Regions from separate parts of the Diaphorobacter sp. JS3051 genome, predicted to be linked through region 2. Evidence: predicted binding sites of a transcription regulator. Region 2 holds the regulator's gene; each other region holds the start of a gene.
What was found. The regulator sigma-54, encoded in region 2, starts transcription at its own class of promoters, with help from an activator protein. The targets are predictions, from matches to a motif close to TGGCANGNAANCTGCTTT.
Positions count from the first base shown of each region.

Region 1 (7,840 bases), 1.5 Mb from region 2:
CAGGCGGATCACGTTGAGGCGGTGGAACAGGTCCTCGCGGAAGGCACCGTCCTTCACGCGCTGCTCCAGGTTCTGGTGCGTAGCGGCGATCACCCGCACATTGGCCTTCACGGCGGCATGGCCGCCCACGCGGTAGAACTGCCCGTCCGACAGCACGCGCAGCAGGCGCGTCTGCAGGTCGAAGGGCATGTCGCCGATTTCGTCAAGGAACAGTGTGCCGCCCTCGGCCTGCTCGAAGCGCCCGCGCCGCTGCGTCTGCGCACCCGTGAAGGCACCGCGCTCATGGCCGAAGAGCTCGCTCTCCAGCAGGTCCTTCGGGATGGCCGCAGTGTTGATGGCCACGAAGGGCCCACCCGCCACGGGCGAGTGCTTGTGCAGCGCGCGCGCCACGAGTTCCTTGCCCGAGCCAGATTCGCCCGTGATCAGCACCGTGACCACGCTCTGGCTCAGACGGCCGATGGCGCGGAACACGTCCTGCATGGCGGGTGCCTGGCCCAGCATCTCGGGCATCGCGGTGAGCTGCTGCTCGGCGACCTCCTCGCGCTGGCTTTCCTCCACGGCGCGGCGGATCAGCTCCACCGCCTTGGGCAGGTCAAACGGCTTGGGCAGGTATTCAAAGGCGCCGCCCTGGAAGGCGGACACGGCGCTGTCCAGGTCGGAATACGCCGTCATCACGATGACCGGCAGACCGGGTTGCAGGCCGCGCACCTTCTCCAGCAGTTGCAGGCCGGAGCCGCCCGGCATGCGGATATCGCTCACCAGGACCTGCGGTCCCTGGTGGGTGGGGTCGCCCGCGGCCACATCGGCCAGCGCGTCCAGTACATCGCGCGCCTGCGTGAAGCTGCGCGTGGGCAGGTTTTCGCGCGCCAGCGCCTTTTCGAGGACGAAGCGGATCGAAGGGTCGTCGTCTACTATCCAGATCGGCTTCATGTGTTCCAGCTCCCTTTACCTTTACCCGTTGGGGTCGTGCGTGTCAGGGACTCAAGGCAGTGGTATGAGGATGCGGAAGTCGGTGCGGCCCGGCTGGCTCTCGCACTCAATGAGCCCATGGTGTCGCTGCACAAAGGTTTGCGCCAGCGTCAAGCCCAGTCCCGATCCCCCGTCCCGCCCCGTCACCAGCGGATAGAAGATCCGCTCCTTGATGGCTTCGGGCACGCCCGGTCCGTTGTCGATGACATGCAATTCCAATGCCAGCCGGTAGCGTTGGCGCCCGAACGTGACCTGCCGCGCCACGCGCGTGCGCAGCGTGATGACCGCGTCGCCCGCGGCAATGCGCTCGTGCAACGCCTGCGCCGCGTTCTGCACGATGTTCAGCACGGCCTGGATGAGCTGCGCGCGGTCGCCGCGAAACTCAGGGATGGAGGTGTCATAGTCGCGCAGCACGGCCAGGCCCTGCGGATGCTCGACCAGTACCAGGGAGCGCACGCGCTCGCAGACTTCGTGGATATTCACATCGCCGACGAGGTGCGGGTGACGGTGCGGCGCCAGCAGCCGGTCCACCAGGCTTTGCAGGCGGTCGGCCTCGTGGATGATGACCTGGGTGTACTCGGTCAGGTCGCGGCTTTCCAGCTCCATCTCCAGCAGCTGCGCCGCCCCTCGGATGCCGCCCAGCGGGTTCTTGATCTCGTGCGCCAGATTGCGGATCAGCTCCTTGTTGGCCTGCGCCTGCTCGCGCAGCCGCTCCTCGCGGTCCTGGCGCGCCTGCGCCTCCAGGGGCCACAGCTCTACGATCACGTCGCCGCTGTGCTCCACCACCGCCACGCTGGCGTGCACCGGCAAAGGCTCCTGCGGCGAGCGGCGCAGCACGGCTTCGAAGCGCAGCGCCGCGAAGTCGCGCCCGCGCGCGCCGGCCAGCGCCGTCTGCAGGATGGTCGGATCGGTGAACAGGCCGGCGAAGTCCACGCCTTCCAGCGTGCGGCGCGACAGGCCCAGGGCGTTTTCCAGCGCTGCGTTGACGAAGATAGCCGCCCCGCCGGGGTGCAGCACGGCAATCAGCGTGGAGACGAGGTCCAGCGCCTGGTAGCGGTCCGTTGGGGTGGGCTCTTGGATGATCGCGCCTTTGTGCCGCACGCGGGGACCGCGGCGTTTACTTGTTCAGGCGCGAGAGTTCGCGCTTGATGCCGGCCACATCGGCCTCGGCCCGGGCCACGCTGGCCTTGAGCTCGGCCGTGCGCTCGATGTAGCCCTGCGGGTTGCGCAGCTCCAGCGCCGTGCGCTGAGGCGAGCCGTCGTTGTACTCCTTGCGCAACTCGGCCAGGCGGGTTTCCGCCTTGCTCAGTTCAGACTCCAGGATGGCGCGCGCATCGGCGTCGCGCGCACGTTGGTCGGCCGCGCCCACGCGCGGAGCGTTCGCGGGCGAACTGCTGGCGCTGGCACCGGAAGCGCCGGCGCTGCCGCCCGAGGAGGCCGCCGCCGGTCGCGAACCCTGCAGCACCGTCACATTGCCACCTTCCACGAGCTTGCAGCCGCGCTCCTTGGCCTGCGTGGCGTTGTTGGTGTATTCGTTGCCGCAGCGGTAGATGCGGTCCTGCGCCCAGGCGGGCTGCAGCACGGCGGCGATAACGGTCAGGGCGAACAAAGTGCTTTTCATCGAATTCCTCACATGGCATGCGTCGGGCATGCGCGGTGCCGGTGAGTATCCCCCAATCACTCCAACCCGCCAATTGCGACGGCCCAACGCTGCGGTTTTGGTGCGACGGGCTGCCGTGCTCCGTCAACCCCGCACGCAGCCCGTCCATAGAAAAAGGCGGCCGGAGCCGCCTTGTTGACAACAGTCGGGGGCCTGAGCCCCTGCCATCACAGCGAGTAGTACATGTCGTACTCGACGGGATGCACGGCCATGCGGAAGCGCGTGACTTCCTGCATCTTCAGCTCGATGTAGGCGTCGAGCATGGAGTCGGTGAACACGCCGCCCTTGGTCAGGAACGCGCGGTCCTTGTTCAGCGCTTCCAGCGCCTGGTCCAGGCTGTGGCACACGGTGGGCACCAGCTTGTCTTCCTCCGGCGGCAGGTGGTACAGGTCCTTGGTAGCGGCTTCGCCCGGGTGGATCTTGTTTTCCACGCCGTCCAGACCCGCCATCAGCAGGGCCGCAAAGCCCAGGTAGGGGTTCATCAGCGGATCGGGGAAGCGCGCTTCCACGCGGCGGCCCTTCGGGTTGGCCACGAACGGGATGCGGATGGAGGCCGAGCGGTTCTTGGCCGAGTAGGCCAGCTTCACCGGCGCCTCGAAGTGCGGCACCAGGCGCTTGTAGCTGTTGGTGCCAGGGTTCGTGATGGCGTTCAGTGCGCGGGCGTGCTTGATGATGCCGCCGATGTAGTACAGCGCGAAGTCCGACAGACCCGCATAGCCGTCGCCGGCGAACAGGTTCTTGCCGTCCTTCCAGACCGACTGGTGCACGTGCATGCCCGAGCCGTTGTCGCCGTGGTAGGGCTTGGGCATGAAGGTGGCGGTCTTGCCGTAGGCGTTGGCCACGTTGTGGATCACGTACTTCTGCAGCATGGTCCAGTCGGCACGCTCCACCAGCGTGCTGAACCGGGTGCCGATCTCGTTCTGGCCGGCACCGGCCACTTCGTGGTGGAACACCTCGACCGGAATGCCCAGGGATTCAAGGATCAGGGACATCTCGGCGCGCATGTCCTGCGTGCTGTCGACCGGGGGCACGGGGAAATAGCCGCCCTTGGTGGTGGGACGGTGGCCACGGTTGCCGCCTTCGAGCTTGGCGCCGGTATTCCAGGGGGCTTCGTACTCTTCGATCTCGTAGAAGGTGTGGTTGGGATCGGTGCTCCAGCGCACGCCGTCGAAGATGAAGAACTCGGGCTCCGGGCCGAAATAGGCCGTGTCGCCCATGCCGGAGGCCTTCAGGTACGCCTCGGCACGCTTGGCGATGGAGCGCGGGTCGCGGTCGTAGGCCTTGCCGTCGGCCGGCTCCACCACGTCACACGCCATGATCATGGTGGTTTCTTCGAAGAACGGGTCGATGTTGGCGGTGTTCGGATCGGGCATGAGCAGCATGTCCGACGCCTCGATCCCCTTCCAGCCGGCGACCGACGAGCCGTCGAACGCATGGCCCGAGGCGAACTTGTCTTCGTCGAAGTGCGAGATCGGCACGGTGACGTGCTGTTCCTTGCCGCGGGTATCCGTGAAGCGGAAGTCCACGAACTTGACTTCGTTTTCCTTCACCATCTTCATCACGTCTGCAACGGTCTTGGCCATCAGGGTTCTCCAGGGATAGAAGTGCTCATCAACAATGATGCGCACAGAAAAGCAGTTTGCGTGCCAGCGAATGGGGACACCCGTACGGGGCAAGCCGGGCGCAGAGCCCTGCGACGGCGCACCAAACGCGTGCAGGATTTTAAGTGGCCCGCCTTCTTACCATTTGCGCACCATTTCAGGGCCTATGGATGCACCTGTTTGGTGCAAACCTTCCTGCAGCGCCTGCCACGCGGCAGGCACCAAGGCAGCGGCCCCCTTGACGCCCAATTCCACATGGCGCCCGTGTACCGGGTGGTCCACGCTCGGCAGGCTGAACACCTTGATCCCCGGATGTCCGGCCTCGACCCGCTCCATGAGCGGGGTCAGCGCGGCTTCCATCGCGCCGTAAAGCACGACGGAGCGCTCCATCTGCGGCTGCTGGTTGAACCACGGGGCACAGTAATGCTGGAGTGCCCAGTCCACCATAGGCCAAGCCATGACCGGGAACCCCGGCACGAAATGCACCATGCCGCCCCCAGGGCCGTCACACGAGAAGCCGGGGATCTTGTTGTAAGGGTTGGGAATGATGCGCGCACCCTCAGGAAAAACGCCCATGTTCAGCCGATGCAGATTGTCGGCGCGGTCGGGGTCGAACGCCTCGCCCTGTTCCCGTGCCACATCCTGCATGCGCTCGGTGATCAGGCGCTTGGCCTCGGGGTGCAGGACCAACGGGCGCTGCAGCGCGGCCGCCGCGCACTGGCGTGTGTGGTCGTCGGGAGTGGCACCAATGCCGCCGCAGCTGAACACGATGTCCGACGAGGCGAAGGCGCGCTGCAGCGCCGCCGTGATGCGCGGACGGTCGTCGCCTACGTAGTCCGCATAGGACAGCGCAAGCCCGCGTGCCGCAAGCAGTTCGATGACCTTGGCGAGGTGCTTGTCCGCCCGCTTGCCCGAGAGGATTTCATCGCCAACGATGATGAGGCCGAAAGCCGGTGTCATGGGTTGTCCTGCAGGTGAGACGAGGATGGCAAAGAAGGCGCTGGCGTTGCGGGCGCGGCGGTTGCAGGCGTATCGCCCGGCGGGCGTTCGCCTCGCTGCTCGCGCAGCTGTTGCAGCGCGGCCAGACAGAAATGCGTGAACCACAGCGATGAGAAGGCGAACACCAGCGTGTAGATCCAGATGGCGATCGGCACCAGGACGAGGAACGCCGCTGCGAACACCACGCCCGACGCCCAGACAATGCCGGGCGCGGCCCCTAGAAATCCGCTCAGCACGCCAATGCTCAGCAGGCTGAGCTGATGGCGCTTGAAAATCTCCTGCCGCTCCGGCTTGCTCGCGTGTTCGGCCAGTGCGTCAAAGGCCATGACACGGTAGGTGAGCCATCCCCAGATGAGCGGAGGCAGGATCAACACCAGCGGCGGGACCAGCCACAGCGGCATGGACAGCACCAGCGCAATGAGCGCCGCGATGGTCGACCCCAGAGACCACAGCACGCTGGCAAGGAATGAACCGCCCCGCTTGCGCTGCAGTTGCGCAAAACGCCGCTGCGCCACCAGAGTCACGATGGCAGGGGCCATCAATACGGCCACCGCGAGCACGCAGACAATGACGATCAGTGGCGTGGCTCCCATGAGCACCAGCAGCGGCGCTAGCGCCACGGGCAGGTTATCCACGCCAAAGTTGTGCAGCCACCCCCACAGCAGGCCCAGCCAGGTGGAGCTTTCCAGCGCCGTCTGCGTCCAGGCCACGGCAGTTGTCCAGAACAGGTAGCCGCCGCCCAGCGCCACCACCGTGATCAGCACCAGCGGCAACAGCGACAGCGCAATGACGCGCGGCATCAGGCAATAGCCCACTGCGCGCCAGAAGGAATCGATGAAAAGCCCCATGCGCGCGAGCATAGCGCGATCGGCTCTCTACGCCCGCCCCACCAGCCGCAGCAGGCCGCGCCACTGCTGCGCCCAGAACCCCCGCCCGTAATCACGCACGCGGCCGTCCGCGTCCGCCTCCACCTGGTCGCGCACGCCCGTGGGCTCGTAGCGATGCTCGAAGTTGGCCGTACCGAACAACATGTCCCACCACGGCAACAACACGCCGAAGTTGTTGCCCCCGGGCACTGCCGCATGCAGGTGCTGATCGGTTCCCTGCCCAGGTGCAGCTTCAGGGCCCACGCCCATGGCGTGGTGCATGCGGTGGAAACGCGGGCTGACCCACAGGCGCTCGCCCACCTGGCCGAACCACAGGCGCAGGTTGGCGTGGTGCAGGTTCTCGCTGAGCTGCGTGAGGGCCACGATGGCGACAAACTGCCCCGGCGCCACACCAATGCACTGCGCGACGAACACGATGATGGCATCGCGCAGCAGATCGTCCAGCAGATGGTTGCGGTTGTCGCTCCACATCGTCATCTGCCGCTGCGAATGGTGGAGCGCATGCAGCCTCCACCACCATTCAAAGCGGTGCTGGCCGCGGTGGATCCCATAGTCCACGAAGTCGAACACCAGCAGGTATAGCAGCAGGCTCACGACGGGCAAGTCGGAGACACCCGGCCAGAGCGCATCCAGCTGCAGGGTCTTCCAGCCATGGGCGCGCAGGGCGCCAAACAGTGCATTCCACAGAGGCTCCGTGGTGAAGAACAGTGCCAGGCGAAAAAGACCCAGGCGATGGATCAGCGTGTAAAGCATGTCCACGTGCACGGCATCACGGTCGCGCAACAGCTCCACCGGGCGCCAACGCTCCAAAGGCCCGATCACCGCGACCATCACCCCCAGTTGCAGCAGTCCCACCAGCAGCCACCCGGTGGCGGCATAACCGTCCTCCAGCACATTGGCCTGGCCCAGCATGAAGAGCGCGGGCTGTACCAGCGTCTCGAACAGCCATTGCTGCGCGGTATCGAATAAATAGGTCAGCCCTGACATGAGTCACCGTGGCGTTGCGTGGGTGCGCGGCAGCATAGCCGGGCGTTGTGTCATTTTCTCTGCGCTTGTGCTCCGTACACAGGATGCTCGCGCAGCGTGCGAAAGCACAGGCCCCGCGCCTTCAGGCCTTTGACGAGAGGCTCCAGCACAGCGGGTGCCCATGGATCCTTGCGTGACCAGATGCCCAGATGCGCCAGCAGGATGTCGCCGTCACGAACGGTGCGCAACGCACGCTCCAGCAGGGCCGTATTGCTGTAGTGGTCGCTGGGCAGCTCGTCCCCGAGGAATCCCGCAGCACTCCATCCCACATGCGTATAACCGCAGGATTTGGCAGCCTCCAGCAGGCGCTGCGAGGTCTTGCCGCCCGGCGCGCGGAATAGCGGGAGCGGCTCCCGGCCCGTCAGGACACGCAACCGGCTCGCAGCGCCATCGATCTGTGCGCAGTATTGCGCCCCCGTCATCGTCAGGTCCTGACCTGCCTGAGGACCGGCCGATGGTCTGACCTTGAACCGCGGCTGCAGCGGCGTCCCCTGGTCGGCACGCCAGTACACATGGTGCAGCGTGTGCGATGCGAACTCGTGCCCTTCTGCAGCGCGCGCGCGCCACCAGGGCGCCCAGTAGCCATCCAGGCTGCTGCCGCCCGTCTGAGTCGGTTCGTCTGCGGCAAAGAAGGTCGCCTTGACCTGCTGGCGCTGAAGCACCTCGGCCACCAGATGCGCAACGCCCATGTGGCCAGT
Region 1 is NZ_CP065406.1:3,882,223-3,890,062, reverse strand. It holds gene ntrC (nitrogen regulation protein NR(I)) at 1-930, opposite strand, end outside; gene glnL (nitrogen regulation protein NR(II)) at 982-2,052, opposite strand; gene I3K84_RS18495 (hypothetical protein) at 2,087-2,590, opposite strand; gene glnA (type I glutamate--ammonia ligase) at 2,797-4,212, opposite strand; gene I3K84_RS18485 (molybdopterin-binding protein) at 4,369-5,190, opposite strand; gene I3K84_RS18480 (EI24 domain-containing protein) at 5,187-6,089, opposite strand; gene I3K84_RS18475 (sterol desaturase family protein) at 6,105-7,103, opposite strand; gene I3K84_RS18470 (polysaccharide deacetylase family protein) at 7,154-7,840, opposite strand, start outside.
Region 1: the regulator sigma-54 is predicted to act here: its motif matches at 4,261-4,278, upstream of glnA (type I glutamate--ammonia ligase).

Region 2 (7,840 bases):
TCTTCCTGGCACGCGGCGTGGGCACGCGCTGAGCGCTGAGGGAAGGGCAAAAAAAGAAACCCCGCGGGCGGCAGGCGCGCGGGGTTTTCTCGTGCAGGCCCGATGGGCGGGCCCGTGCGGTGCGTCGGTCCTTTAGCTGGCCGCGCCGCTCAGGCACTCTTTCATGAAGGCCTTGCGGGCGTCGCCCTTGAGGTTCTTCGCAACGGCGTCCGCGTTACAGCTCTTCATCTTGTCCTGCTGGGTGGACGCCTTGTTGCCGCTCAGGCACTCCTTCATGAAAGCTTTGCGTTCGTCGCCCTTGAGGTTCTTGGCGCCGGCGTCGGCATTGCAGGTCTTCATGCGCGTCTGCTGCGCCGTGGGCGCCTTGGCGGGGGCAGAGGCGCCGGTCGCGGGGGCGTCCGCAGCGTGTGCGGCGAACGAAAGGGCAAAGCCGGCAGCGGCCAACAGGGGAAGCAGTTTCTTCATGTAATGCTCCTGCAAAAAAGGAAAAGGTGAATGCGCCCGTCGGCAACGCAGTGCCCCACGGGCCACCCAGCATAACGCCGGGCGGTCACGAATGGATGACGGGTCGGCCCGTAGAATCCGCCCCCATGCTCTCCGTCAAACAGGAATTGCTCGCGGCGCTGGCCGACGAGCTGGAAAAGGTGTCGCCCGGCGCAGGCAGCCGCGCGGCCTTCGAATCTCCCAAGGTCGCTGCCCATGGCGACCTCGCGTGCACGGCCGCCATGCAGCTGGCCAAGCCCCTCAAGCAGAATCCCCGCGCACTGGGTGAACAGCTACAGGCCGCGCTGGAGGCCACGCCCGCGTTCCAAAAATGGGTGCAGGCCATCGAGATCGCCGGCCCCGGTTTTCTGAACATCCGCCTCAAGCCCGCCGCCAAGCAGCAGGTGGTGCACGAGGTGCTGGCGCAAGGCGCGCAATATGGCTACCAGCCGGCGCGCGGCGAGAAAGTCCTGGTGGAGTTCGTCTCCGCCAACCCCACCGGCCCGTTGCACGTCGGTCACGGCCGCCAGGCCGCCATCGGCGACGCCATCAGCCATCTGTACGCCACCCAGGGCTGGAGCGTGCACCGCGAGTTCTATTACAACGACGCGGGCGTGCAGATCGACACCCTCACCAAGAGCACGCAACTGCGCGCCAAGGGCTTCAAGCCGGGGGATGACTGCTGGCCCACCGACGCGGACAACCCGCTGGCCAAGAATTTCTACAACGGCGACTACATCCAGGACATCGCCGACGCCTTCCTCGCCAAGGCCACCGTCCAGGCCGATGACCGTGCGTTCACGGCCAATGGCGATGTCGAGGATTACGAGAACATCCGCCAGTTCGCCGTGGCCTACCTGCGCAATGAGCAGGACAAGGATCTGCAGGCCTTCAACCTCCAGTTCGACCAGTACTACCTGGAGTCCAGCCTCTACGCCAACGGCCATGTGGACGCTACCGTGCAGCGCCTCGTCGCCAACGGCAAGACCTACGAGCAGGACGGCGCGCTGTGGCTCAAGTCCACCGACTACGGGGACGACAAGGACCGCGTCATGCGCAAGCAGGACGGCACGTACACCTACTTCGTGCCTGACGTGGCCTACCACATCCAGAAGTTCCAGCGCGGCTTCACCAAGGTGGTGAACATCCAGGGCACGGACCACCACGGCACCATCGCGCGCGTGCGCGCCGGCCTGCAGGCGGCGGACGTGGGAATCCCCCAGGGCTACCCCGACTACGTGCTGCACACCATGGTGCGCGTGGTGCGCAATGGCGAGGAGGTCAAGATCAGCAAGCGCGCCGGCAGTTACGTGACGCTGCGCGACCTGATCGAGTGGACCAGCAAGGACGCGGTGCGTTTCTTCCTGCTGTCGCGCAAGCCCGACACCGAATACACCTTCGACGTCGACCTGGCAGTGGCGCAGAACAACGACAACCCCGTGTATTACGTGCAGTACGCCCATGCGCGCATCTGCTCGGTGCTGCGCGGCTGGCGCGAGGACTACGACGTGGCCGCGCTGCGCGATGTGGACCTGTCGCCGCTGGAAGGCCCGCAGGCCCAGGCGCTGATGCTGCTGCTCGCCAAGTATCCCGAGATGCTCACCGCGGCCGCGGCCGGCAATGCGCCGCACGACGTGACGTTCTACCTGCGCGACCTGGCTGCCGCCTACCACAGCTATTACGACGCCGAGCGCATTCTGGTGGACGACGAGACCGTCAAGCAGGCGCGGCTGGCGCTCGTCGCGGCCACGGCGCAGGTATTGCACAATGGATTGGCGGTGCTGGGCGTGTCTGCGCCAGCCAGAATGTAAGTGACCACTGATATGAAGAAACAGCAACGCGGCGGCACCATCGTGGGCTTCATCCTCGGGGTGATCGTGGGCCTGGGAGTCGCGCTGGCCGTGGCCGTGTATGTGACCAAGGTGCCCGTGCCCTTCCTGAACAAGAGCACGCCGCGTGCGTCCGAGCAGGACGAGGCCACGAAGAACAAGAACTGGGACCCCAACGCGCCGTTGTACGGCAAGAACCCTGTGCGCCCCGCTGCGCCGGCTGCCGCTCCCGCGTCCGACACCGCGACCGCCGCAGCCCTGCCTGCGTCGGGTCCGCGGGCGGCGGCCAGCCGGCCCGGCGCGGCACCGACGTCGGCCGACCCGCTGGGCGACCTGGCCCGCGCCAAGGCCAACGCGGCGCCCGCTCCCGCGACCAGTGCCGATCCTTTCGAATACTTCGTGCAGGCGGGCGCGTTCCGCACCCAGCAGGATGCCGATGCGCAGCGCGCCAAGCTGGCCATGCTGGGCTGGGAGGCGCGCGTCAGCGAGCGTGAGCAGAACGGCCGCACGGTGTTCCGCGTGCGCGTGGGCCCGTTCGGCAAGCGTGACGACGCCGAGTCGCTGAAGGAAAAACTCGATGGCGCGGGGGTGGAGTCCGCGCTGGTCCGGGTGCAGCGCTGAACTTTTGCCCGCGCTGGCGCTCACAACCCTCCATGCTGTCCAGGAGTGATCCCAACCTATGAAACGCCGTGAGTTTTCTCTGACCGTCGCCTCCGCGGCCACCGCCCTGAGCCTGCCGCTGGCGGCGCCCGCATTGGCGCAAGGCCGCCAGTTCAAGGAAGGCAAGGACTACGTCAAGCTGGGCAAGCCCGTCGCAACCGAGGCACCTGCCGGGAAGATCGAGGTCATCGAGTTCTTCTGGTACAGCTGCCCGCACTGCAATACGTTCGAGCCTTCGCTGGAGGCCTGGATCAAGTCGGCGCCCAAGGACCTGCACATCCGCCGCGTGCCCGTGGCGTTCAATGCGAGCTTCGTGCCGCAGCAAAAGCTCTACTACGCGCTGGAAGGCATGGGCAAGCTGCCCGAGCTGCATGCGAAGGTGTTCCGTGCGGTGCACGTGGAACGCCTGCCGCTGAACAAGGACGAGCTGATCTTCGACTGGATCGGCAAGCAGGGCGTGGACGTGGCGAAGTTCAAGGAGGTCTACAACTCCTTCACCGTATCCAACCAAGTGCGTAAGGCGTCGCAGCTGCAGGATGGCTACCAGGTCGAAGGCGTTCCCTCCATGGGAGTGGCCGGCCGCTACTACACCGACGGCACCATGGCGGGCAACATGCAAAGCGTGCTGCAGGTGGTGGAGCACCTGGTTGGCGTAGCGCGCAAGGGCTGAAGCGCCCCGCCGCCACCAGCGACAAGCGCGCCTACGGGCGCGCTTTTTTCATGCCTGCGCACCGGTTGGCGCGGCGGCATGACAGCCGGTGGCAGGCCTGTACGGGTTGATGCGATCCACTGCGGCGGCGGCGCGCTTGCGTCAGTACAATGACCGCAAGATTCGTGCCCTCTATGAGAACCCGATTGCCCTTCCTCCTCCTGTCCCGCGCCGCAGCGCTGGCCCTGGCGCTGGCCGCATCGCCGCTGGTGCATGCCGAAAAAGCCGACCGCAACAAGCCCATGAACATCGAGGCCGATGCCCTGCGCCACGATGAGCTCAAGCAGACCAGCGTTTTCACCGGCCGTGTCGTCATGACCAAGGGCACCATCGTGCTGCGCGGCGCGCAGCTGGAGGTGCGCCAGGATGCCGACGGCTTCCAGTACGGTGTGGTGACGGCCGAGCCGGGCAAGCGCGCTTTTTTCCGGCAAAAACGTGACACCGCGCCGGGCGCGCCCGACGAGTTCGTCGAGGGCGAGGGCGAGGTCATCGAATACGACGGCCGCGCCGACGTGGTGAAGCTCATCCGCCGCGCCGAGCTGCGCCGCTACCGCGAGGCCACACTGACCGACGAGCTGGCCGGCGCCCTCATCGTCTACAACAACCTCACGGACGTGTTCACCGTGGACGGGCAGAAGACCGCGCCCGCCGGCGCCACTGCCGGCACGCCGGGCGGCCGGGTGCGGGCGGTGCTCGCGCCCAAGGAGCCTGCCTCGGGCACCAGCGCCACGCCGCCCGTGCGCACCGAGCCGCCCGCGCTGCGTACCAGCCCCAGCCTGGACGGCGCAAAGTGAGCGCGGCCTTGGACGATGCGCGCATGAGCGAAGGCGTCAGCCGCCTGGAGGCGCTGCACCTGGAGAAGTCCTACGGCAGCCGCAAGGTGGTCAAGGACGTGTCCGTGGTCGTGCAAAAGGGCGAGGTGGTGGGCCTATTGGGCCCCAACGGCGCCGGCAAGACCACGTCGTTCTACATGATCGTCGGCTTGGTGCGCAGCGACGGCGGCCGCATCAGCATCGACGGGCAGGACGTGACGGACATGCCCATCCACCGGCGCTCGCGGCTGGGCCTGTCGTACCTGCCGCAGGAAGCCTCGATCTTTCGCAAGCTCAATGTCGAAGACAACGTGCGCGCGGTGCTGGAGCTGCAGACCGACGAGGCCGGCCGCACCCTGCCGCGCGCCGAGGTGGAGCGGCGCCTGACCGCGCTGCTGCAGGAGCTGCGCGTGGACCACCTGCGCAAGTCGCCTGCACTGGCGCTGTCGGGCGGCGAGCGCCGGCGCGTGGAGATCGCGCGCGCGCTGGCCACGCAGCCGCGCTTCATCCTGCTGGATGAGCCCTTTGCCGGCATCGACCCGATCGCCGTGATCGAGATCCAGCGCATCATTGGCTTTCTCAAGGCGCGCGGCATTGGCGTGCTGATCACCGACCACAACGTGCGTGAGACGCTGGGCATCTGCGACCACGCCTTCATCATCAGCGACGGCCAGGTGCTGGCTCAGGGTACGCCGTCGGACATCGTCGACAACGCGGAAGTGCGCCGGGTGTACCTGGGCGAGCACTTCCGCATGTGAGAGTGATGGGCGACCACGGCGCGATGCAGGACCAGACAGTGGGTTGCAGGCCATGAAGCCCGGCCTGTCGCTGCGCGTCTCGCAGCACCTGGCGCTCACACCGCAGTTGCAGCAGTCGATCCGCCTGCTGCAGCTGTCCACGCTGGAGCTGGCCCAGGAGGTCGAGCAGATGCTCGACGAGAACCCCTTCCTGGAGCGCACGCTGGAAGAGGCCCCGCGCGAGGAGTTCGGCCTGGCCCAGGCCGATGCGCCGGTGAGCGAGCAAGACCGCGAAGCCGAAGATGCTATTTATTCAGGAGCTGTCAGCGCAGGACAGGAAAGCGCTACAAGCCAAAATGATGCAGAAACCTCCACCGCCGAATCCACGGCCGAACCCGCGGACTGGGAAGGCGACGGCTCGGTAGACCTGGCGCCCGACGACAGCGAGTGGGGCGGCGACGCTCCGGCACGCAACGGTGCCGGCGCGGGGAGCGACGACGAGGTGGACGCCACCGAGCTGGCCCGCAGCCAGGAGTCGCTCACGGCCTTCCTGCACCGCCAGGCGCTGGCGCTGCGCCTGTCCGAGCTGGACATGGCCGCGCTGCGCTTCCTCATCGAATCGCTGAACGACGACGGCTACCTGGACGAGTCGCTGCAGGACCTGGCCGCCAGCCTGGCGGGCACCGAAGACCCCGAGCAACTCGATGAATTGGTGCACCGCTTCACAGTCGCGCTGCGCCTGCTGCAAAGCCTGGAGCCCGCGGGCGTGGGCGCGCGCGGCCTGGCCGAATGCCTCACGCTGCAGCTGCGTGCGATGGACCAGGACGAAGAGGGCGACCCCGACGTGATCCAGGCCGCGCTGGCCATTTGCGGCCAGCCGCTGGACCTGCTGGCCAAGCGCGACGTGCGCCGCCTGGCGCAGGCCTGCGGCACCAGCGAAGAGCGCACGCGTGCCGCGATGGCCTTGATCGCACGGCTGGAGCCACGCCCGGGCAGGCGCTTTGCCGACGTGGACCGCAACATCATCGTGCCCGACGTGATCGTCAAGAAAACTGGCCGCGGCGGACAGCAGAACTTCAGCGTGCAGCTCAACCCGGACGTGATGCCGCGTCTGCGCGTGCACGACATCTACGCCGGTGCGTTGCGCGGCGGCCGTGGCGAAGGCCACCAGGCGCTGCAGGCACGGCTGCAGGAGGCGCGCTGGTTCATCAAGAACATCCAGCAGCGTTTTGACACCATCCTGCGCGTGTCGCGCGCCATCGTGGAGCGGCAGAAGAACTTCTTCGTGCATGGCGAACTGGCCATGCGCCCGCTGGTGCTGCGCGACATTGCCGATGAACTGGGCCTGCACGAGTCCACCATCAGCCGCGTGACCACCGCCAAGTACATGGCCACGCCGCAAGGCACCTACGAGCTCAAGTATTTCTTCGGCTCGGGGCTGGGCACCGAAACCGGCGGCAACGCCTCCAGCACGGCCGTGCGCGCGCTCATCAAGCAGTTCATCGCGGCCGAGAACCCGCACAAGCCGCTGTCGGACAGCCAGATCGCCGAGATGCTCAAGGAGCAGGGCATTGAATGTGCGCGCCGCACCGTGGCCAAATACCGTGAGGCGCTCAAGATCGCCCCGGCCAACCTCCGCAAGGCACTTTGAACCATGGCACGCGTCGTCTTTGACCTTCCCCCGCACTTCGGCTTCAGTACCGAGCTGCAGATCTACATCAGCCATGTCAACCAGGGCGGGCACCTGGACAACGCGCAGTTGCTCAGCCTCGTGTCCGAGGCGCGTGTGCGTTTCTTCAAGTCGCTGGGCTACCCCGAGGCCGACGTGGCGGGCCTGTCCACCGTGGTGGGCGACATCGTGGCGCAGTACAAGTCCGAGGCGTTCCACGGCGAGACGCTGCGCGTGGAGATGACGCCGCAGGATTTCAACCTCTACGGCTTCGACCTCGTCTTCCGGATGACCGAGAAGAGCCAGGGGCGCGAGATCGCGCGCGGCAAGACCGGCATCGTCTTCATCGACCGGGCGGCCCGCAAGCCCGCACCCATTCCTGAATCCGTGCTCCAGCCATTGCTGCAGCGCGCAGCACAGCCGCAATGAACCAGCTTCAACTCTTCTTGCCCTGCGCCGCTGGCGTGGAGGGCTATCTGGCCGACGAGGTGCACAGCCTCACGGGGCTGGCCGGGCAGGACCTGCTCGTGGGCCGCGCGGGCGTGCTGCTGCGCGCCTCGTGGCGCGATGCGCTGCGCCTGAACCTGCACAGCCGCCTGGCGCAGCGCGTGCTGGTGCAACTGGCCGAGCGGCCCTACCGCAACGAGGACGACATCTATGCCGCCGCGGCCGACGTGGCCTGGGAGATCTGGTTCACCCCGCGCCAGAGCTTCAAGGTGGAGGTGACGGCGCAGCACAGCCCGCTCAAGAGCCTGAACTTCGCCGCGCTGCGCGTGAAGGATGCCGTGGCCGACCGCTTCCGCGCCAAGGCCGGCGTGCGCCCCGACGTGCAGACGCAGTGGCCCGACGTGCGCGTGCACCTGCACCTGACCAGCGACCGCGCCCAGATCTACATCGACACCTCGGGCGAACCGCTGTTCAAACGCGGCTGGCGCGAGGAC
Region 2 is NZ_CP065406.1:2,356,004-2,363,843, reverse strand. It holds gene I3K84_RS11325 (DUF2214 family protein) at 1-32, shown strand, start outside; gene I3K84_RS11320 (PsiF family protein) at 133-465, opposite strand; gene argS (arginine--tRNA ligase) at 591-2,294, shown strand; gene I3K84_RS11310 (SPOR domain-containing protein) at 2,307-2,933, shown strand; gene I3K84_RS11305 (thiol:disulfide interchange protein DsbA/DsbL) at 2,992-3,642, shown strand; gene lptA (lipopolysaccharide transport periplasmic protein LptA) at 3,816-4,475, shown strand; gene lptB (LPS export ABC transporter ATP-binding protein) at 4,499-5,251, shown strand; gene I3K84_RS11290 (RNA polymerase factor sigma-54) at 5,304-6,881, shown strand; gene I3K84_RS11285 (thioesterase family protein) at 6,885-7,328, shown strand; gene I3K84_RS11280 (class I SAM-dependent RNA methyltransferase) at 7,325-7,840, shown strand, end outside.

Region 3 (7,840 bases), 300 kb from region 2:
GGTCCGTGTCCGGCACTTCGCCGACGGCTTGGCGCGTGGCTTCGGCCTGCAGCAGCAGCCAGGCGCTGAACGCCTGGATTTCGGGGCGCTGGCCGCTGCGCGGGCCGACGACCAGCCAGTACACCAGCGGAGAGTCCAGCCGGTGGCCCGGCAGCACCTCCTGCAGGTCGCCCGAGGCGAGGCTTTCCGCGATCAGCGGCATGCGCGCCAGCGCCAGGCCCTGGCCGGCCAGCGCGGCCTGCACGATCTGCTGCGCGTAGTTGAAGTACAGCCAGCGCTTGGGCTGCAGCCGCCCCAGGCCGTGCAGTTCGAACCAGCGCCGCCAGGTGATCCACTCGAAATAGGGCATGCGGTGCGCGTCGCCTGCCTCGATGAGCGTGAACTGCGCCACGTCGGCCGGCGTGCGGATGGGCGGCATGCTGTTGAGGAGCCAGGGGCTGGCCACCACCGCCAGTTGCTCGCCAAACAGCCGCTGCGCGCCCGCGGCCTGCGTGCCGGGCACGCTGGAGCGCAGGGCCAGGTCCACGTCGGCCGTCTCCAGGTCCACGATGGTGTCGGTTGCGTCGATGCGGATGTCGATGTCGGGGTTGTCGCGCTGGAATTCCTCCATGCGCGGGATCAGCCACATGGACGCAAAGCTGGCCCAGGTGGTGATGGCCACGCTCTTGCGCCCCGCCGTCTGGCGCACCAGGCGCACGGCCGCGTCCATGCGCTCCAGCGCGGGCGCCACGGCGCGCTGCAGCTGGCCGCCGGCGCTGGTGAGCTCCACGGCGCGTGTGTGGCGCAGAAACAGGGGTACGCCCACTTCGTCCTCCAGCGCCTGGATCTGGCGGCTCACCGCCGACTGGGTCAGGGCCAGTTCCTCGGCCGCGGCGCGGAAGTTCAAATGCCGCGCCACGGCCAGAAATGCGCGCCAATGACCTACGGCCACGGGCCGGGTGCGCAGATGCGCGATGGGAGGAGCGCTGGCGGGCAAGAGAGGGGAGTTCATGGCAGATTGATGACCATTGGGAATCAAAATGCTAGCGCTTTTTCATCGATCGCGCAGCAGGCTGCTCAGGCAGCAGGTGCACCGCTGGCGGTTGCCGTCCCCCGGGGCATGGGGTGATACAGTGATTGATGCCGTTCCGTAATCGATGAGGCCTTCCGTTTTCATTGGACGGTGCCCGGGTCGCAGTCGCACACTGGCGTCACTTCAAAGGGTTTACCAGGAGATGACCGTGACCACCTCGCAAGTTCTGCATTCGCAAGCCTCCAGCGTTCCCGCCGGCGTTGCCGGACCGGAACTGTGCACCATTCCCCAGGGCGCGGCGCGCAGCCTGCACCCCCGCGCGCCGATGCAACTGCGCGTGGTCAGCGGCCTGGCCTGGGTGACCTTGAGCGACGGCCCCCATGGCTGGCGCGAGGATTCGGGGGACCTCATGCTGCACGCGGGCCAGAGCGTGTGCGTGGCCTCCGGCCAGCACGCCGTGGTCGAGCCGATGGGCCGCGAGCCGCTGCAGTTCCAGTGGCGCAGCGCCGCCGCGGTGCGCGCACCGTCAACGCAGTACGCCTCCCCCCGGGGCGATGTCTGCCGCGCCTGACCGTCCGGCTATCGCATCAAACTGGCTGCTAGCGCCCGAATGACGGGCGCTAGCAGCTATTTTTTTAGGAGCAATCAGGGGCGGTGGTGCAGCCGCGCCGCAGAGGGGCAGCGCATGGGCGGCGGGATAATGGCGGCGGGCTGCCGGCCTGGGCTGGCAGGACACGACGACCTTCCACTCTCCACACCTTCATGACAGCACTGGACATCATCATCATGGCCGCGGGCAAGGGCACGCGCATGAAAAGCCGCATTCCCAAGGTCTTGCAGCGCCTGGCCGGCCGGCCCCTGCTGCACCATGTGCTGGGCCAGGCCGCCAGCCTGCAGGCGCGCCGCGTGGTGGTGGTAACGGGCCATGGCGCTACAGAAGTAGAAGCTGCTTGCGCAGGATTGGCGGGCGCTGGAGGCACTTTTGACTTGAAATTCGTGCGCCAGGAGCCGCAGTTGGGCACGGGCCACGCGGTGCAGCAGGCCACGCCCGCGCTGGCGGGCGATGGCACGGTGGTGGTGCTGTCGGGCGACGTGCCGTTGACCCAGGCCGCGACGCTGCGCGCGCTGGTCGAGGCCGGGGCGGGCGAGCGCCTAGCGCTGCTCACCGTGCGCCTGCCCGATCCCACAGGGTACGGCCGCATCGTGCGCGGCGAGGGCGGAACGGTGCAGCGCATCGTGGAGCACAAGGACGCGAACGATGCCGAGCGCGCCATCGACGAGGTCTACAGCGGCATCATGGCCGTGCCCGCGCAGCGCCTGGCGGGCTGGCTGGCGCGTCTGACCAACGACAACGCGCAGGGCGAGTACTACCTGACCGACATCGTGTCCATGGCCGTGGCGGACGGCGTGCCCGTGGCGGCCCACTGCATTGGCGATGCGCTGCAGGTGGCGGGCGTGAACAGCCCCGCGCAACTGGCCGAGCTGGAGCGCGCGCACCAGCGCGCCCAGGCCGCGGCACTCATGGAGCAGGGCGTTCGCCTGGCCGACCCCGCGCGCTTTGACCTGCGCGACGATGCGCGCAGCGGCGCGCGCGGCGAAATCCTCTGTGCGCAGGATGTGGAGATCGACGTGGGCTGCATCTTCACCGGCCGCGTGGAACTGGGCGAGGGCGCGCGCATCGGCGCCTACTGCCACATCAGCAACGCCACCATCGCCGCGGGCGCTGTGGTCCACCCCTTTACCCACATCGATGGCGAGAAGGCCGGCGCCCATGTGGGCGAAGGCGCACTGATTGGTCCCTTCGCGCGCCTGCGCCCCGGCGCGCAACTGGGGCGCGAGGTGCACATTGGCAACTTCGTGGAGGTGAAGAACAGCACGCTGGCCGACGGCGCCAAGGCCAACCACCTGGCCTACCTGGGCGACGCCAGCGTGGGCGAGCGCGTGAACTACGGCGCCGGCAGCATCACCGCCAATTACGACGGTGCCAACAAGCACCGCACGGTGATCGAGGCCGACGTGCACATCGGCAGCAACTGCGTGCTGGTGGCGCCCGTCACCATTGGGGCGGGTGGCACGGTGGGTGGCGGCTCCACCATCACCAAGGACACGCCACCGGGTGTGTTGAGCGTGGCGCGTGGCCGGCAGGTGAGCATCGCGAACTGGAAGCGCCCCGCCAAACAGGCCAAGGGTTGAGGCCATGACCGGCGAGGGCATTCCACCGGCGGACACGCTGGCGCAGCTGCGCAGCGAACTGGCCCAGGCGCGCCAGCAGATCAGCGATATGGCGGCGGCGCAGGAGGACTTTCTACGGGGTGTGTCGCACGACCTGCGCGCGCCGCTGCGCCACGTCACCTCCTATGGCGCGCTGGTGCGCGAGGTACTGCAGGAGCAGCCGCCGCAGGTGGACGAGGCGCTGGGTTTCCTGGCCACGATGGAGCAGTCCGCGCGCCGCATGGCGCAGATGATCGACGGGCTGCAGGCCATCGCCCGCGCACGCAGCGCTGCGCTGCGGCCCCGGGCCGTTGCGCTGACCGCGGCTGTGCAGGAGGCTCGGCAGGCTTTGGGTGCGGCGGCCGAAGGCGCGGCATGGAACATTGCGCCGGATCTGCCCGTCGTGCAGGCCGATGCCGAGCTGCTGGCCCAGTTGCTGGTGCAACTGCTGGGCAATGCGGTGAAGTTCTCGCGCGGCGTGGCGCAGCCCCGCGTGCAGGTGCAGGCTGAGCCTGCGGCGCAGGGCGGTGTGCGCATCACCGTGCAGGACAACGGCGCGGGCTTCGACGGCGCGCGCGCGCAGCAGCTGTTCGGCGTGTTCCAGCGCATGCACCGCGAGGCCGACTTCGAGGGCGTGGGCGCCGGCCTGGCGCTGTGCGCGGCGATAGCGCAGCGCCATGGCGCCACGATCACCGCGGCGGCCGCGCCCGGCGCGGGCTGCAGCATCCGGCTCGACTGGCCGGGCGCCTGAAAGCGGCGCCGGCTTCGGAAAAGCCGGGCGAAAGCTCTCTATTTGATAGCTTCCAGCGCTTTACTGTAAAGGGAAAGAGGCTGTTTTTGTCATTGCAGCCGCTGGGCCTCATTCGCGCCCATCGCGCAGCCGCTCCATCTGGTACTGCGCGATGGGATGCCCCAGCGCGGCAGCCTTGGCAAGCCACATGATTGCAAGGTTGGCATCTTTGTGTATAATGTTGCCCCCCCGCGCGGCGTAGGCCGTCCCCAGCCACTGCATGGCCTCGGCATTGCCTTGCGCGGCGGCTTCGCCCAGCCAGTACAGCGCCGCCTTGTGCGCGCCCGCCACGTAGAACAGCGCGCCCATGTCGGCCTGCGCATCGGCATCGCCCGCGTCGGCGCGCAGCAGCACGGCAATGTCATCGGCACCCAGGGGCACGCTCACCAGGCCTAGCACGTCGCCCAGCGCCAGCATGGCGCGACTGCGCCCGTCCTTGCCGCCCCGGCCGATCGTGCCGTCCGTCACGCGGCGCCATAGCGTGCTGCGGCTGATGCCGGTAATCGCGACCGACGCGTCCAGGCTGATGGTGTCCATGTCTTTCTTCTCCTATGGCCGGTCATTCTATTTCGCACCGGCAAACCTGATTTGGCATGCGTGGCGGCATGCCATGACACGGCAAAAGCCGTGTCAAAAACCATTGGGATGATGGTTCGGGTATCAAACCGGCCTGAAACACGTGGAAACCAATGGAAACCAGTTGGCATGACTGTTGCTGAGTGTAATGCGACCGGTAATTGCCGGCCCATTACCCAACTGGAGGAATTTCATGAAATCCACTGCCATGCGCCGCGCCCAGGCCGGTTTTACCCTGATCGAACTGATGATCGTCGTGGCGATCATTGGTATTTTGGCGGCTGTGGCGTTGCCTGCCTATCAAGATTACACGGCTAAAGCCCAGGCTTCTGAGGCCGTTACTCTTGCTGATGGAGTGAAAAAGGATATTGAACTCAGCTTTCCTCAAGATAAAGTATGCCCAGCCAATGCCTCGGCTGCCGTAGGAAGTATTGGGAAGGCTGACACGATTAAGGGTAAATATGTCGCTTCTGTTACTACGGCAGGTACTGCTGCTGATACTGGCGGTTGCACTGTTACTTCGACGTTCGCAACTTCGGGTGTAAATGCGAAATTGTCTGGTAAAAAGTTTGAATGGACACTGGTCTATGACACAAACAAGTCTGAATGGACCTGCAAGACGGATATTGCTGCAACAATTCGTCCCAAGACGTGTCTGACTGATCTTTGATTTTCATCTTGAATTTCTAGTAACGCGGGGGAATTTATGCCCCCGTTGTTGTTTGGCTCTAATTGATTCCAATGATGCTCTGACACATGCCGTTGGAAGAAATTTCAAAGACTATTCATTCAGTCGCCGATTTGTTGGGCGCTATCGCATGGCCGCTGGTATTGCTATGGGTGGTATGGTACTTTGGCGAATCTATAAAGACGTTTATCAAAGATATTGGGGGGCTCACCCTCAAAGGCGCGGGCATGGAGGCATCGTTCAACAGAGCGCAACTTCAGACTGCAGCAGGACTCGCGGCCAATGCTGCTGCACCCGATGCGCAGGGGCATTTGCCGCCGAGCAAGGCGGCACAGGAGGCCGTGGAGGTTGTCACCGAGATGCTTACCACCCGGGCAGTCAAGCGCGCCAGCAAGACCAAGATCCTGTGGGTGGACGATCGCCCGAAGAACAACCAGCAGTTGCAACAGTCCTTGCAGGCCCTGGGTATGACGATCCGTCTGGCTGAAACCACCGAACAAGCCATAGAGCGTCTGACGCATGAAAGATTCGACTTGGTCATTAGCGATATGGGGCGCCACGACGAACCGCGGGCGGGGTATGAACTGCTGGAGCAGATGCGCAATGCGAGCATCAAGTTGCCGCTCATCTTTTATTCAGCAGGCGGAAACCTGCCTAAAAACGAACAAATGGCAAAGGAGAAGGGTGCCTTCGGTTCCACCAATCAAGGTACCGAGCTTTTCCGGCTGGTGTTCAGTGCGCTGAATGCCTCATAGGGTGGGCTACCGCATTGCCAGCAATCCTCCTGTCTGCAGCACCGGGGCATTCATGCCACCCGGTGCTGTTTGAAGGGGCTACAGCCGCCCTTCCAATTGCCGCAGGCGCTGGCGCAGCGCCGTCACCTCTTCGATCAGGTCGGCCGTGAGCGCGGCCAGCTCGGGGTCGGCGTCGAAGGTCGATTCCAGCCGCGCCAGGCGGCGCGCGCGTACCACGGTGGCGCTGGTGAATTGCCAGTGGCCGCCCGCCTGTTCGCCGTGCAGCAGGCCGGCCTCCAGCCGTTCGATCACCCAGCCGGGCGCCATGCAGCACGAGCGCGCAAGGTCGTCCAGCGTGAGGCGGGCCTGTTCGTCGAGCAGCTCGGCCAGGGCATGATCAACAAATGGGGGCGTGGGCATGCTCAGGCTCCTTGCGTAGAGGGCTTGCGGGGCTGGAATTGCGGGAAGGCCTGCGCGAACGCGCGGTAGGCCTGCTGCTGGGCCTCGTTGGTGGCGGGGGGCAGGGCCACGTGCAGTTCCAGGTACAGGTCGCCGGGCGTGGCGGCGGGAATGCCGCGCTCCTTCAGGCGCAGCTTGCGGCCGGGTTTCCAGCGCGGCGGCACGGTCACTTCCACGGTGGCGCCGCCGGGTGTCTGCACCTCGACGGGGCCGCCCAGTTCGGCCTCCCAGGGCGCGAGGGTGACGGACTGGTACACGTCGCGGTCTTCGGCGCGCCAGCGTGCGTCGGGCTTGAAATGCACCTCCAGGAACAGGTCGCCCGCGGGCGCGCCGCCCAGGCCCGGGCCGCCCTGGCCGCCCAGGCGGATGAGTTGGCCCTCCCGCACCCCCTTGGGGATGTTCACCTGCAACTGGCGTTCTTCATTGACCAGGTGGCCGCTGTCGTCCACCCGCGCGCCGCGCAGCGTCAGCGTGCGCTCGGCGCCCAGGTAGGCATCGCGCAGGTCCAGCTCGATGCTGGCGTGGTGGTCGCGCCCGCGCTGTGGTGAGGTTCTGCCGCTTCCATCATGGGCCGACGGGCCCGCGTGCCGGCTGCGCTGGGCGCGGGCGGCGCGGCCGAAGAGCTGCTCGAAAAAGTCGCTGAACTGCGCCGCGTCCATGCCCTCGGCGCCGGGCGTGCCGGTGAACTCGAACCCTGCGTCCCAGTTCGGCGGCGGGCGGAAGTCCTGCCCCGCGCGGTGCGGTGCCTCGCGGCCCAGCGCGTCGTAGGCGGCGCGCTTCTCCGGGTCCGATAACACGGTATTGGCCTCATTCACCTCGGCCATGCGGGCCGCGGCATCGGCCTCCTTGCTCACGTCGGGGTGGTACCGGCGCGCGAGCTTGCGGTAGGCCTTCTTGATGTCGGCGGCAGTGGCGTCGCGTGCCACGCCGAGGATCTGGTAGTAGTCCTTGAACTCCATGCGTCCCTCCATGCATGGCCGGCCCGCAGTGGGCGCGGCCTTGAGGTTCACAGAGTGGAGTCGATGTCCCGGAAGGTCAAGAGGTCGTGCAGGATTGCTATAAATTAAATAGCTGTTGACGCTTGCTATATAAGCGCTAGAGGTACTTTTGTTTCAAACTTTGCACGGTGGACCGAGAAGAACGCCTTCACGTTGCGCACATTGGCGTCCTGCGTGAACAGCCGCTGCGACAGGGCCAGGTAGCCCGGCATGTCGCGCGTGTGCACGATGAGCACGAAGTCCGGCCCCGGCGAGACGCGCCAGCATTGCTGGACCTCGTCTTCGGCGACGGCGCGGGCCTCGAACGCGTCCAGGTGCTCGGCACCCTGGCGGTCCAGTGCAACCTCGACGATCGCAGCCAGCCCGTGGCCC
Region 3 is NZ_CP065406.1:2,054,500-2,062,339, reverse strand. It holds gene I3K84_RS09855 (LysR substrate-binding domain-containing protein) at 1-991, opposite strand, end outside; gene I3K84_RS09850 (DUF2917 domain-containing protein) at 1,215-1,583, shown strand; gene glmU (bifunctional UDP-N-acetylglucosamine diphosphorylase/glucosamine-1-phosphate N-acetyltransferase GlmU) at 1,775-3,205, shown strand; gene I3K84_RS09840 (ATP-binding protein) at 3,210-3,974, shown strand; gene I3K84_RS09835 (sel1 repeat family protein) at 4,083-4,550, opposite strand; gene I3K84_RS09830 (pilin) at 4,783-5,259, shown strand; gene I3K84_RS09825 (response regulator) at 5,346-6,032, shown strand; gene I3K84_RS09820 (chaperone modulator CbpM) at 6,111-6,431, opposite strand; gene I3K84_RS09815 (DnaJ C-terminal domain-containing protein) at 6,434-7,429, opposite strand; gene I3K84_RS09810 (Lrp/AsnC family transcriptional regulator) at 7,555-7,840, opposite strand, start outside.
Region 3: the regulator sigma-54 is predicted to act here: its motif matches at 4,715-4,732, upstream of I3K84_RS09830 (pilin).

Region 4 (7,840 bases), 170 kb from region 2:
CTCCTCGGTGCGCGAGGACAGGTCCTGGTTGCCTGCGTCGAGCTGGCTGGACGCCGTGGCGATGCCGTCGGTGCCCGAGCGCACGCGCGCCACCACCTGCGACAGGCTGGCGTTCATCTCCTGCAGCGCCTGCAGCAGCTGGCCGGTCTCGTCGCGCGAGTCGACCTGCACGCGGCTGGTGAGGTCGTTGGCCGCCACGGCGCGCGCCACCTGCACGGCCTGCGCCAGCGGCCGCGTGATGCCGCGTGTGAGCCACCATGCGCACAGGGCGCCTGCGCCCAGGCCGAGCACGCCCAGCACGATCAGCCACAGCCGGCTTTGCCCATAGGTGACATTGATCCCCTGCGCCGTGGCGTCGATGCGGGCGCGTTGCATGTCCAGCAGGCGCTGGATCAGCGCCACGTACTGGTCGGTGGCGGGCAGGTACACCTGGGTGAGCAGGCGTTCGGCCTCCTCCAGCTGGCCCTCGGCCTTGGCCTTCACGGCCTGGTCGCGCGAGGACAGGTAGGTCACGCGCGCCTTCTGGATGTCGGCCCACAGGGCCTTTTCCTCGTCGCTGGTGAGCAGTGTTTCGATACGCTTTTGCAGCTCGGCCGATTCGCGCGTGGAGGTGGCGGTGTCCGCCGCGAAGAACTGGCCGAGCGAGGGGTCCGTGCTCTTGACGATGGCCGAGGTGCGCCGCGCCGCGCTGTACACGTAGCGGTACCAGTCGCTGATCATGCGCTCCACCGCCAGGGGTTGCTGCGTCATCTCGTTGGTGGCTTGCGCCACGGTCTGCAGGCGCCATACGCCAAAGGCCGTCATCAGGGCCATCAGCAGCAGGACAGGGCGAAGCCGCCTCCCAGGCGGGTGCCGATGCTGAGGTTTTTCATAGGATCTTCAGGAGGATTCAAACAAGGAAGGGCAGCGGTGGCGCGTCACGCCGGTGCGCGCAGGACGCGCCGGTATTGCACGGCTTCGGCCACATGGGCGGCGCCCACGGTCTCGCAGCCCGATAGATCGGCAATAGTACGTGCAACCTTGAGGGCCCGGTGCGTGCTGCGCGCCGACCACGCCAGGCGCGCCGCCGCGGCCTGCAGGAACCGCGCGGCCGCGGTGTCCAGCGCCGCCATCTGTTCCAGCTCCTGGCCCTGCAATGCCTGGTTGGCCTTGCCCTGGCGCTGGAGCGCTCGTTCGTGCGCGCGGGCCACGCGTTCGCGCACGGCGCCGCTGGGTTCGCCGGGCGGGGCGCCCAGCAGTTCCTCGGGCGGCAGCGCGGGCACCTCCACATGCAGGTCGATGCGGTCCAGCAGCGGGCCGCTGAGCTTGCCCTGGTAGCGCGCGATCTGGTCGGGTGTGCAGCGGCAGGCGCGCTGGTGCGAGCCCGCAAAACCACAGGGGCAGGGGTTCATGGCCGCCACGAGCTGAAAGCGCGCCGGGAACTCGGCGCGCTGCGCCGCCCGGGCAATGGTGATGCGCCCGCTCTCCAGCGGCTCGCGCAGCGCCTCCAGGGCGCTGCGGGCGAATTCGGGGAATTCATCGAGGAACAGCACGCCTTCGTGCGCGAGCGAGATCTCGCCCGGGCGCGGCGGCGAGCCCCCACCCACCAGCGCGATCGCGCTGCAGCTGTGGTGCGGGCTGGCTGTGGTGCGCTGCATCCACTGCGCGGGGCTGAAGCGCCCCGCCAGGCTGGCAATGGCCGCGCTCTCCAGCGCTTGCTCCACCCCCATCGGGGGCAGCAGCCCGGCAAAACGCTGGGCCAGCATGGACTTGCCCGAGCCCGGGGGCCCCACGAGCAGCAGCCCGTGCCCGCCTGCGGCAGCGATCTCCAGTGCGCGCTTGGCCGCGGCCTGCCCCTTCACGTCGGCCAGGTCCGGGCCATCGGTGGCCGGGGCCGGCGGCGCGGGTTGCAGCCGCTGCCAACCGCCGTCGTCCGCGCCATCATCGTTCGGCGGGGGCACGGGCACGAACTGGCGTACCACGTCCAACAGGTGGTGCGCGCGGTAGATCTCGGTGCCCGGCACCAGCGCAGCTTCTTCGGCGCTGCCGGGGGGAAGCACCGTGCGTACGGGCTGCGCCAGCGCGCGCAGCGCCAAGCTGGTCGCCAGGGCGCCGCGCACCGGGCGCAGCAGGCCCGACAGCGATAGCTCGCCGGCGAACTCCCAGCCGTCCAACCGGGCCGCGTCGATCTGCCCGCTCGCGGCCAGGATGCCCAGCGCGATCGGCAGGTCGAAGCGGCCGGAGTCCTTGGGCAGATCGGCCGGCGCCAGGTTCACGGTGATCTTCTTGTTGGCCGGGAATTCCAGCCCGGCGTTCTGCAGCGCGGAGCGCACGCGCTCGCGCGCCTCCTTGACCTCGACATCGGCCAGGCCCACCAGCGCGAAGCTGGGCAACCCGTTGGCCAGGTGTACTTCCACCGTAACGGCGGGCGCGTGCAGGCCCAGCAGGGCGCGGCTTTGCACCAAAGCAAGACTCATCGCAACGGATCTCCCCAGGCATGTGCGTGCAACCATGGCGACGGGATGCGCAAGAGGGCAGCCCTGCACCAGGCTGGTGCGAAATGCGCCGGGCTGCAACCCCTGTGACTGCACGTATGTCTCAGGATGGTACCCGGCAGGCCGTCGCGGGGCGGATTTCGGGGTGGCACGGTCCATGCATTGAGGGGTGTCAACCGTCGCCCAACACTGGAGGAACCATGCACCGCTTTTCCCTCAAGACCCTGACCCTCGCTTTTGCGGCCGTCGCCGTACCGGGCCTTGCCAGCGCCCAGCTCACTGCCAATGTGTCGCTGACCAGCAACTACAAGTTCCGCGGCCAGGACCAGGACGTGAACCGCATCAAGGCCGTGAACCCGGCCATCCAGGGCGGGTTCGACTACAGCTTTGGCGACAGCGGCTTCTATGTGGGCAACTGGAACTCCAGCGTGGACTGGCTGTCCGGCAACTCCATCGAGGCCGACTTCTACGGCGGCTACAAATTCAAGGCCGGCGAGGTGGACCTGGATGTGGGCGCGCTCACGTATGTGTACCCGGGCAACACCAGCGGCAACACCACCGAGCTGTACGGTGCGGCCACGTACGGCCCGTTCACGGCCAAGTACTCGCACACCGTGTCCAAGGATTACTTCGGCTGGGCGGGCGCCAAGACCTCCAGCAACCGCGGGCGCAACACGGGCTACCTGAACCTGGCGTTTGCGCAGGAGGTTGCGCCCAGCGTCACGCTGAAGGCGTCCGTGGGCTACACGCGCTTTGCCAGCGACATCAAGGATCTGGGCGTGCCCAATTACGTGGACTACAGCGTGGGCGGCGCCTACGACTTCGGCGCCGGCCTGTCATTGTCCGCGGCGGTTGCCGGAGCCAACAAGAAGGGCTTCTTCGGCGATGCCAACAAGGCCCGCCTGATCGTCTCCCTCACCAAGACCCTTTAACTCTCGACAAGGAACCGATCATGAAAATGGTCACCGCCATCATCAAACCCTTCAAGCTCGACGAGGTGCGCGAGTCCCTGTCGGACATCGGCGTGCAGGGCATCACCGTGACCGAGGTGAAGGGCTTCGGCCGCCAGAAGGGCCATACCGAGCTGTACCGCGGCGCCGAGTACGTCGTGGACTTCCTGCCCAAGGTGAAGATCGAGGCCGCCGTGGCCGACGAGCTGGTGGAACGCGTCATCGAGGCCATCGAAGGCGCGGCCCGCACCGGCAAGATCGGCGACGGCAAGATCTTCGTGGCGCACCTGGAACAGGTGGTGCGCATTCGCACCGGCGAGACCGGCCAGGAAGCCCTGTGAGCGCGCGCCGCACAGGCATTCGTCCCTCCCGACCCAGAGATCTGCCATGAAAAAACTATTTGCTTCCCTACTGATCGGTGCAAGCCTGCTGGCCGGTGGCGCCGGCGCGCTGGCCCAGACACCCGACGCGGCCGCGGCGGCTTCGGAGCCCGTGGCCGTCGCCCCCGCGCCTGCGCCCGCTGCCGAGCCCGTCGCAGCACCTGCTGCGGCACCCGCACCCGCGGCAGCGGCAGCGGCGCCCGCCGCGCCCAAGGTGGACTCGGGCGACACCGCCTGGATGCTGACCTCCACGCTGCTCGTGATCCTGATGATCATCCCGGGCCTGGCCTTGTTCTACGGGGGGCTGGGCCGCACCAAGAACATGCTGTCCGTGCTGATGCAGGTGTTCGTGATCTTCGCCCTGGTGTCGCTGCTGTGGTCCATCTACGGCTACAGCCTCGCGTTCTCCGGCGAGGGCCAATTCGTGGGCGACCTGTCCAAGCTCTTCCTGAAGGGCGTGAGCCAGGAAACCTTTGGTGCGCTGGCGACCATTCCCGAATACGTGTTCATCGCCTTCCAGGGCACGTTCGCGGCCATCACCGTGGCGCTGGTCGTGGGCTCCTTTGCGGAACGCATGCGTTTTGCGGCCGTGCTCATCTTCGCGCTGCTGTGGTTCACCTTCAGCTACGTGCCCATGGCCCACATCGTGTGGGGTGGCGGCCTGCTGGCGGCCGACGGCGCGCTCGATTTTGCGGGCGGCACCGTGGTGCACATCAATGCCGGTATCGCGGGCCTGGTGGGTGCCTACATGGTGGGCAAGCGTATCGGCTTTGGCAAAGAGGCCTTCACCCCGCACAGCCTGACGCTGACCATGGTGGGCGCCTCGCTGCTGTGGGTGGGCTGGTTCGGCTTCAACGCCGGCTCTGCCGGTGCCGCCAACGCTGCTGCCGGTCTGGCCTTCGTGAACACCGTGCTGGCCACTTCGGCTGCCACGCTGTCGTGGATTGCCGGCGAAGCGCTGCACAAGGGCAAGGCTTCCATGCTGGGCGCGGCCTCGGGCGCGGTGGCCGGCCTGGTGGCGGTCACGCCCGCCGCGGGCTTCGTGGGCCCCATGGGCTCCATCGCGATCGGCCTGATCGCCGGCCTGGTCTGCCTGTGGGGTGTGGGCGGCCTGAAGAAGATGCTGAACGTGGACGACGCCTTCGACGTGTTCGGCGTGCATGGCGTGGGCGGCATCGTGGGCGCCATCCTCACCGGCGTGTTCGCGGCCCAGGGCCTGGGCGGCACCGGCGGCCTGACGCCCGACACCTTCAGCATGGGCGCGCAGGTGTGGGTGCAGGTCAAGAGCGTGCTGTTCACCATCGTGTGGTCGGGCGTGGTGTCCTTCATCGCCTACAAGGTCGCCGACCTGCTGGTGGGCCTGCGCGTGAGCGAGGAAGCCGAGCGCGAGGGCCTGGACATCACCTCCCACGGCGAGACGGCCTACCACCGCTGAGCGGCGTTGAACGGCGGGCGCCGCGTGGTGGCGCGGCGCCCCCGATGACAAGCGAGCAACTCCCTGTCCCTTTTTTGGGCCCGCCCTTGGCGGGCCTTTTCTTTGGGCGGCGCGCAGGCCCGCGGCCAATAATGCCTGCATGAACACTGCCTGGACGCCCCTGGCCGCCGCGCCCGCGCAACTCGGCGAATCTCCTTTCTGGCACCCCCTGGAGTCCCGTCTGTACTGGGTGGACATCGCTGGCCGCGCGCTGTGGCGCAGCGGCGTGCACGGGAGCGATGCGCAATGCTGGCCCCTGCCGGCCGAGCCCGGCTGCATCGCGCCGGCGCGCCAAGGGGGCACACCCGCAGGCCTGGTGGTGGCGCTGCGCGACCGCATCTGCCACGCGCCGCGCTGGGGCGGGCCGCTCCTCACGCTGGCGCACTTGCCCATCGACCCGGCGACCGAGCGTGCCAACGACGGCAAGTGCGACGCGCTCGGGCGCCTGTGGGTGGGTACGGTGCATGAGCCCGCCCAGGGCCCGCGCCAGCCCGTCGCTGCGCTGTACTGCATCGACCTGCGCGGCCGGGACCAGGACAGCCCCGATGCTCCCACGGTGCGCCGCATGCTGGACGGCGTGGCCACCGCCAACGGACTGGCCTGGTCGCCGGACGGGCGCACGCTGTATTGGAGCGACACGCCCTCGCACACCATCCGCGCGTGGGACTGCAACGCCCAGTTGGAGCCCATCGGGGCGCCGCGTGTGTTGCACCGCTTTGCGGCGCGCGATGAGGCAGTCCCCTATGGCGGCCGCCCGGACGGTGCCGCTGTGGATGCCGAAGGCGCCTACTGGTGCGCGCTGTACGAGGGCGCGCGCGTGCTGCGCTTGTCGCCGCGCGGCGAGGTGCTGGCCGAGCTGCCCACGCCGCTGTCCTGCCCCACCATGCCCTGCGTCGGTGGGCCGGACGGGCACACGCTGTTCGTCACCTCTGCACGCAAGGGCCGCAGTGCCGATGAGCTGGCGCGCTGGCCCCAGTCGGGGCGGGTGCTGTCCACCCGCGTGGCCGTGGCGGGGTTGCCCGTGGCCTGGTGCGAGATCGGCCAGCGCTGACCCCTGCGGCGCGCACGGCTGCCAGCGCCATTCACGCCGCGCGTTCAAAAAAATCAAACCTGCGTCCCGGCCGGCCGAAAGGGCAGGGCAGTACCATCGCCGGATGGACGCAGCCCTTCGCCAGATCATCGACCGCGTGCGCGACAGCGCAGACCGCCGCAGCGCCGTGCGCATCTGCGGCGGAGGCACCAAAGACTTCCATGGCCCGGGCGCGCCGCAGCATGCTGGCGAGCCGCTGGACATGCGGCCCCTGGCCGGCGTCGTGAGCTACGAGCCCAGCGAACTGGTGGTGACCGCGCTGGCCGGCACGCCGCTGGCGGAGTTGGAGGCGCTGCTCGCGCGCCATGGCCAGAGCCTGCCGTTTGAGCCGCCACGCTTTGCCGAAGGCGGCACCGTGGGGGGCATGGTGGCGGCCGGCCTGTCGGGCCCGGCGCGCGCCAGCGTGGGCGCGGTGCGCGACTACGTGCTGGGCGTGGAGATCATCAACGGGCGCGGCGAGCTGCTGCGCTTTGGCGGCCAGGTGATGAAGAACGTGGCGGGCTATGACGTCTCGCGCCTCATGGCCGGGGCCTGGGGGCAGCTCGGCGTGATCACCGAGGTCAGCCTGAAGGTGCTGCCGGTGCCGCCGGCCGAGGCCACGCTGCGCTTTGACTGCGACCAGGCCGAGGCGCTGCGCCGCCTCAACGCCTGGGGCGGCCAGCCGCTGCCGCTCAACGCCAGCTGCTGGGTCGAGGATGCGGGCCGCGGCCAGCTCTACGTGCGCCTGCGTGGCGCCCAGGCGGCGGTGCAGGCCGCCTGCCGCAGCATGGGAGGTGAGTTGCAAGACGCTCCCACCGTGCCTAACGACTGGCAGGCTTGCCGCGACCAGCGCCTGCCCTGGTTCGCCGCGCGCGCGGCGAACCATGCGCTGTGGCGCCTGTCGGTTCCCCAGACCGCGCCCGTGCTGGCATTGCCCGCGGGCGTAGCGCCGCCGCTGGTGGAGTGGCACGGCGGCCTGCGCTGGGTGCAGGCGCTGCCGCAGCACGGCGATGCACTGCACGCACTGGCCGCCGAGGTGGGGGGCAGTGCTTCTCTATTCATAGCTGCTAGCGCAGATGGGATAAGCGCTAGAGCCGTTTTTGATGCAAATTCTGCGGCGCTCGCTGCGATCCACCAGCGGCTCAAGCAGGCGTTCGACCCGGCCGGCATCTTCAACCCCGGGCGCCTCGTCTAGCCATGCGGCTGCTGCGCCACCTGACCGGGCAGCACCGCACCACGGTCACCAACCGCACGCTGGGCCTGCTGCTGGCGTTCAACGCGGGGGCGATCAACGCGGGGGGCTTTCTGGTCGTACACATGTACACCTCGCACATGACGGGCTTCCTTTCGCTGGTGGCCGACAACCTGGTGCTGGGCAACATGACGCTGGTGCTCAGCGCCATCGGCACGCTGTGGGCGTTCATGTCGGGCGCGGGCTCCACGGCCATCCTCGTCAATTGGGCGCGCCACCAGCACCTGCGCAGCGGCTTTGC
Region 4 is NZ_CP065406.1:2,524,132-2,531,971, reverse strand. It holds partial or broken gene I3K84_RS12210 (methyl-accepting chemotaxis protein) at 1-872, opposite strand, end outside; gene I3K84_RS12205 (YifB family Mg chelatase-like AAA ATPase) at 918-2,456, opposite strand; gene I3K84_RS12200 (TorF family putative porin) at 2,675-3,406, shown strand; gene glnK (P-II family nitrogen regulator) at 3,427-3,765, shown strand; gene I3K84_RS12190 (ammonium transporter) at 3,812-5,239, shown strand; gene I3K84_RS12185 (SMP-30/gluconolactonase/LRE family protein) at 5,379-6,329, shown strand; gene glcE (glycolate oxidase subunit GlcE) at 6,433-7,542, shown strand; gene I3K84_RS12175 (YoaK family protein) at 7,545-7,840, shown strand, end outside.
Region 4: the regulator sigma-54 is predicted to act here: its motif matches at 2,621-2,638, upstream of I3K84_RS12200 (TorF family putative porin).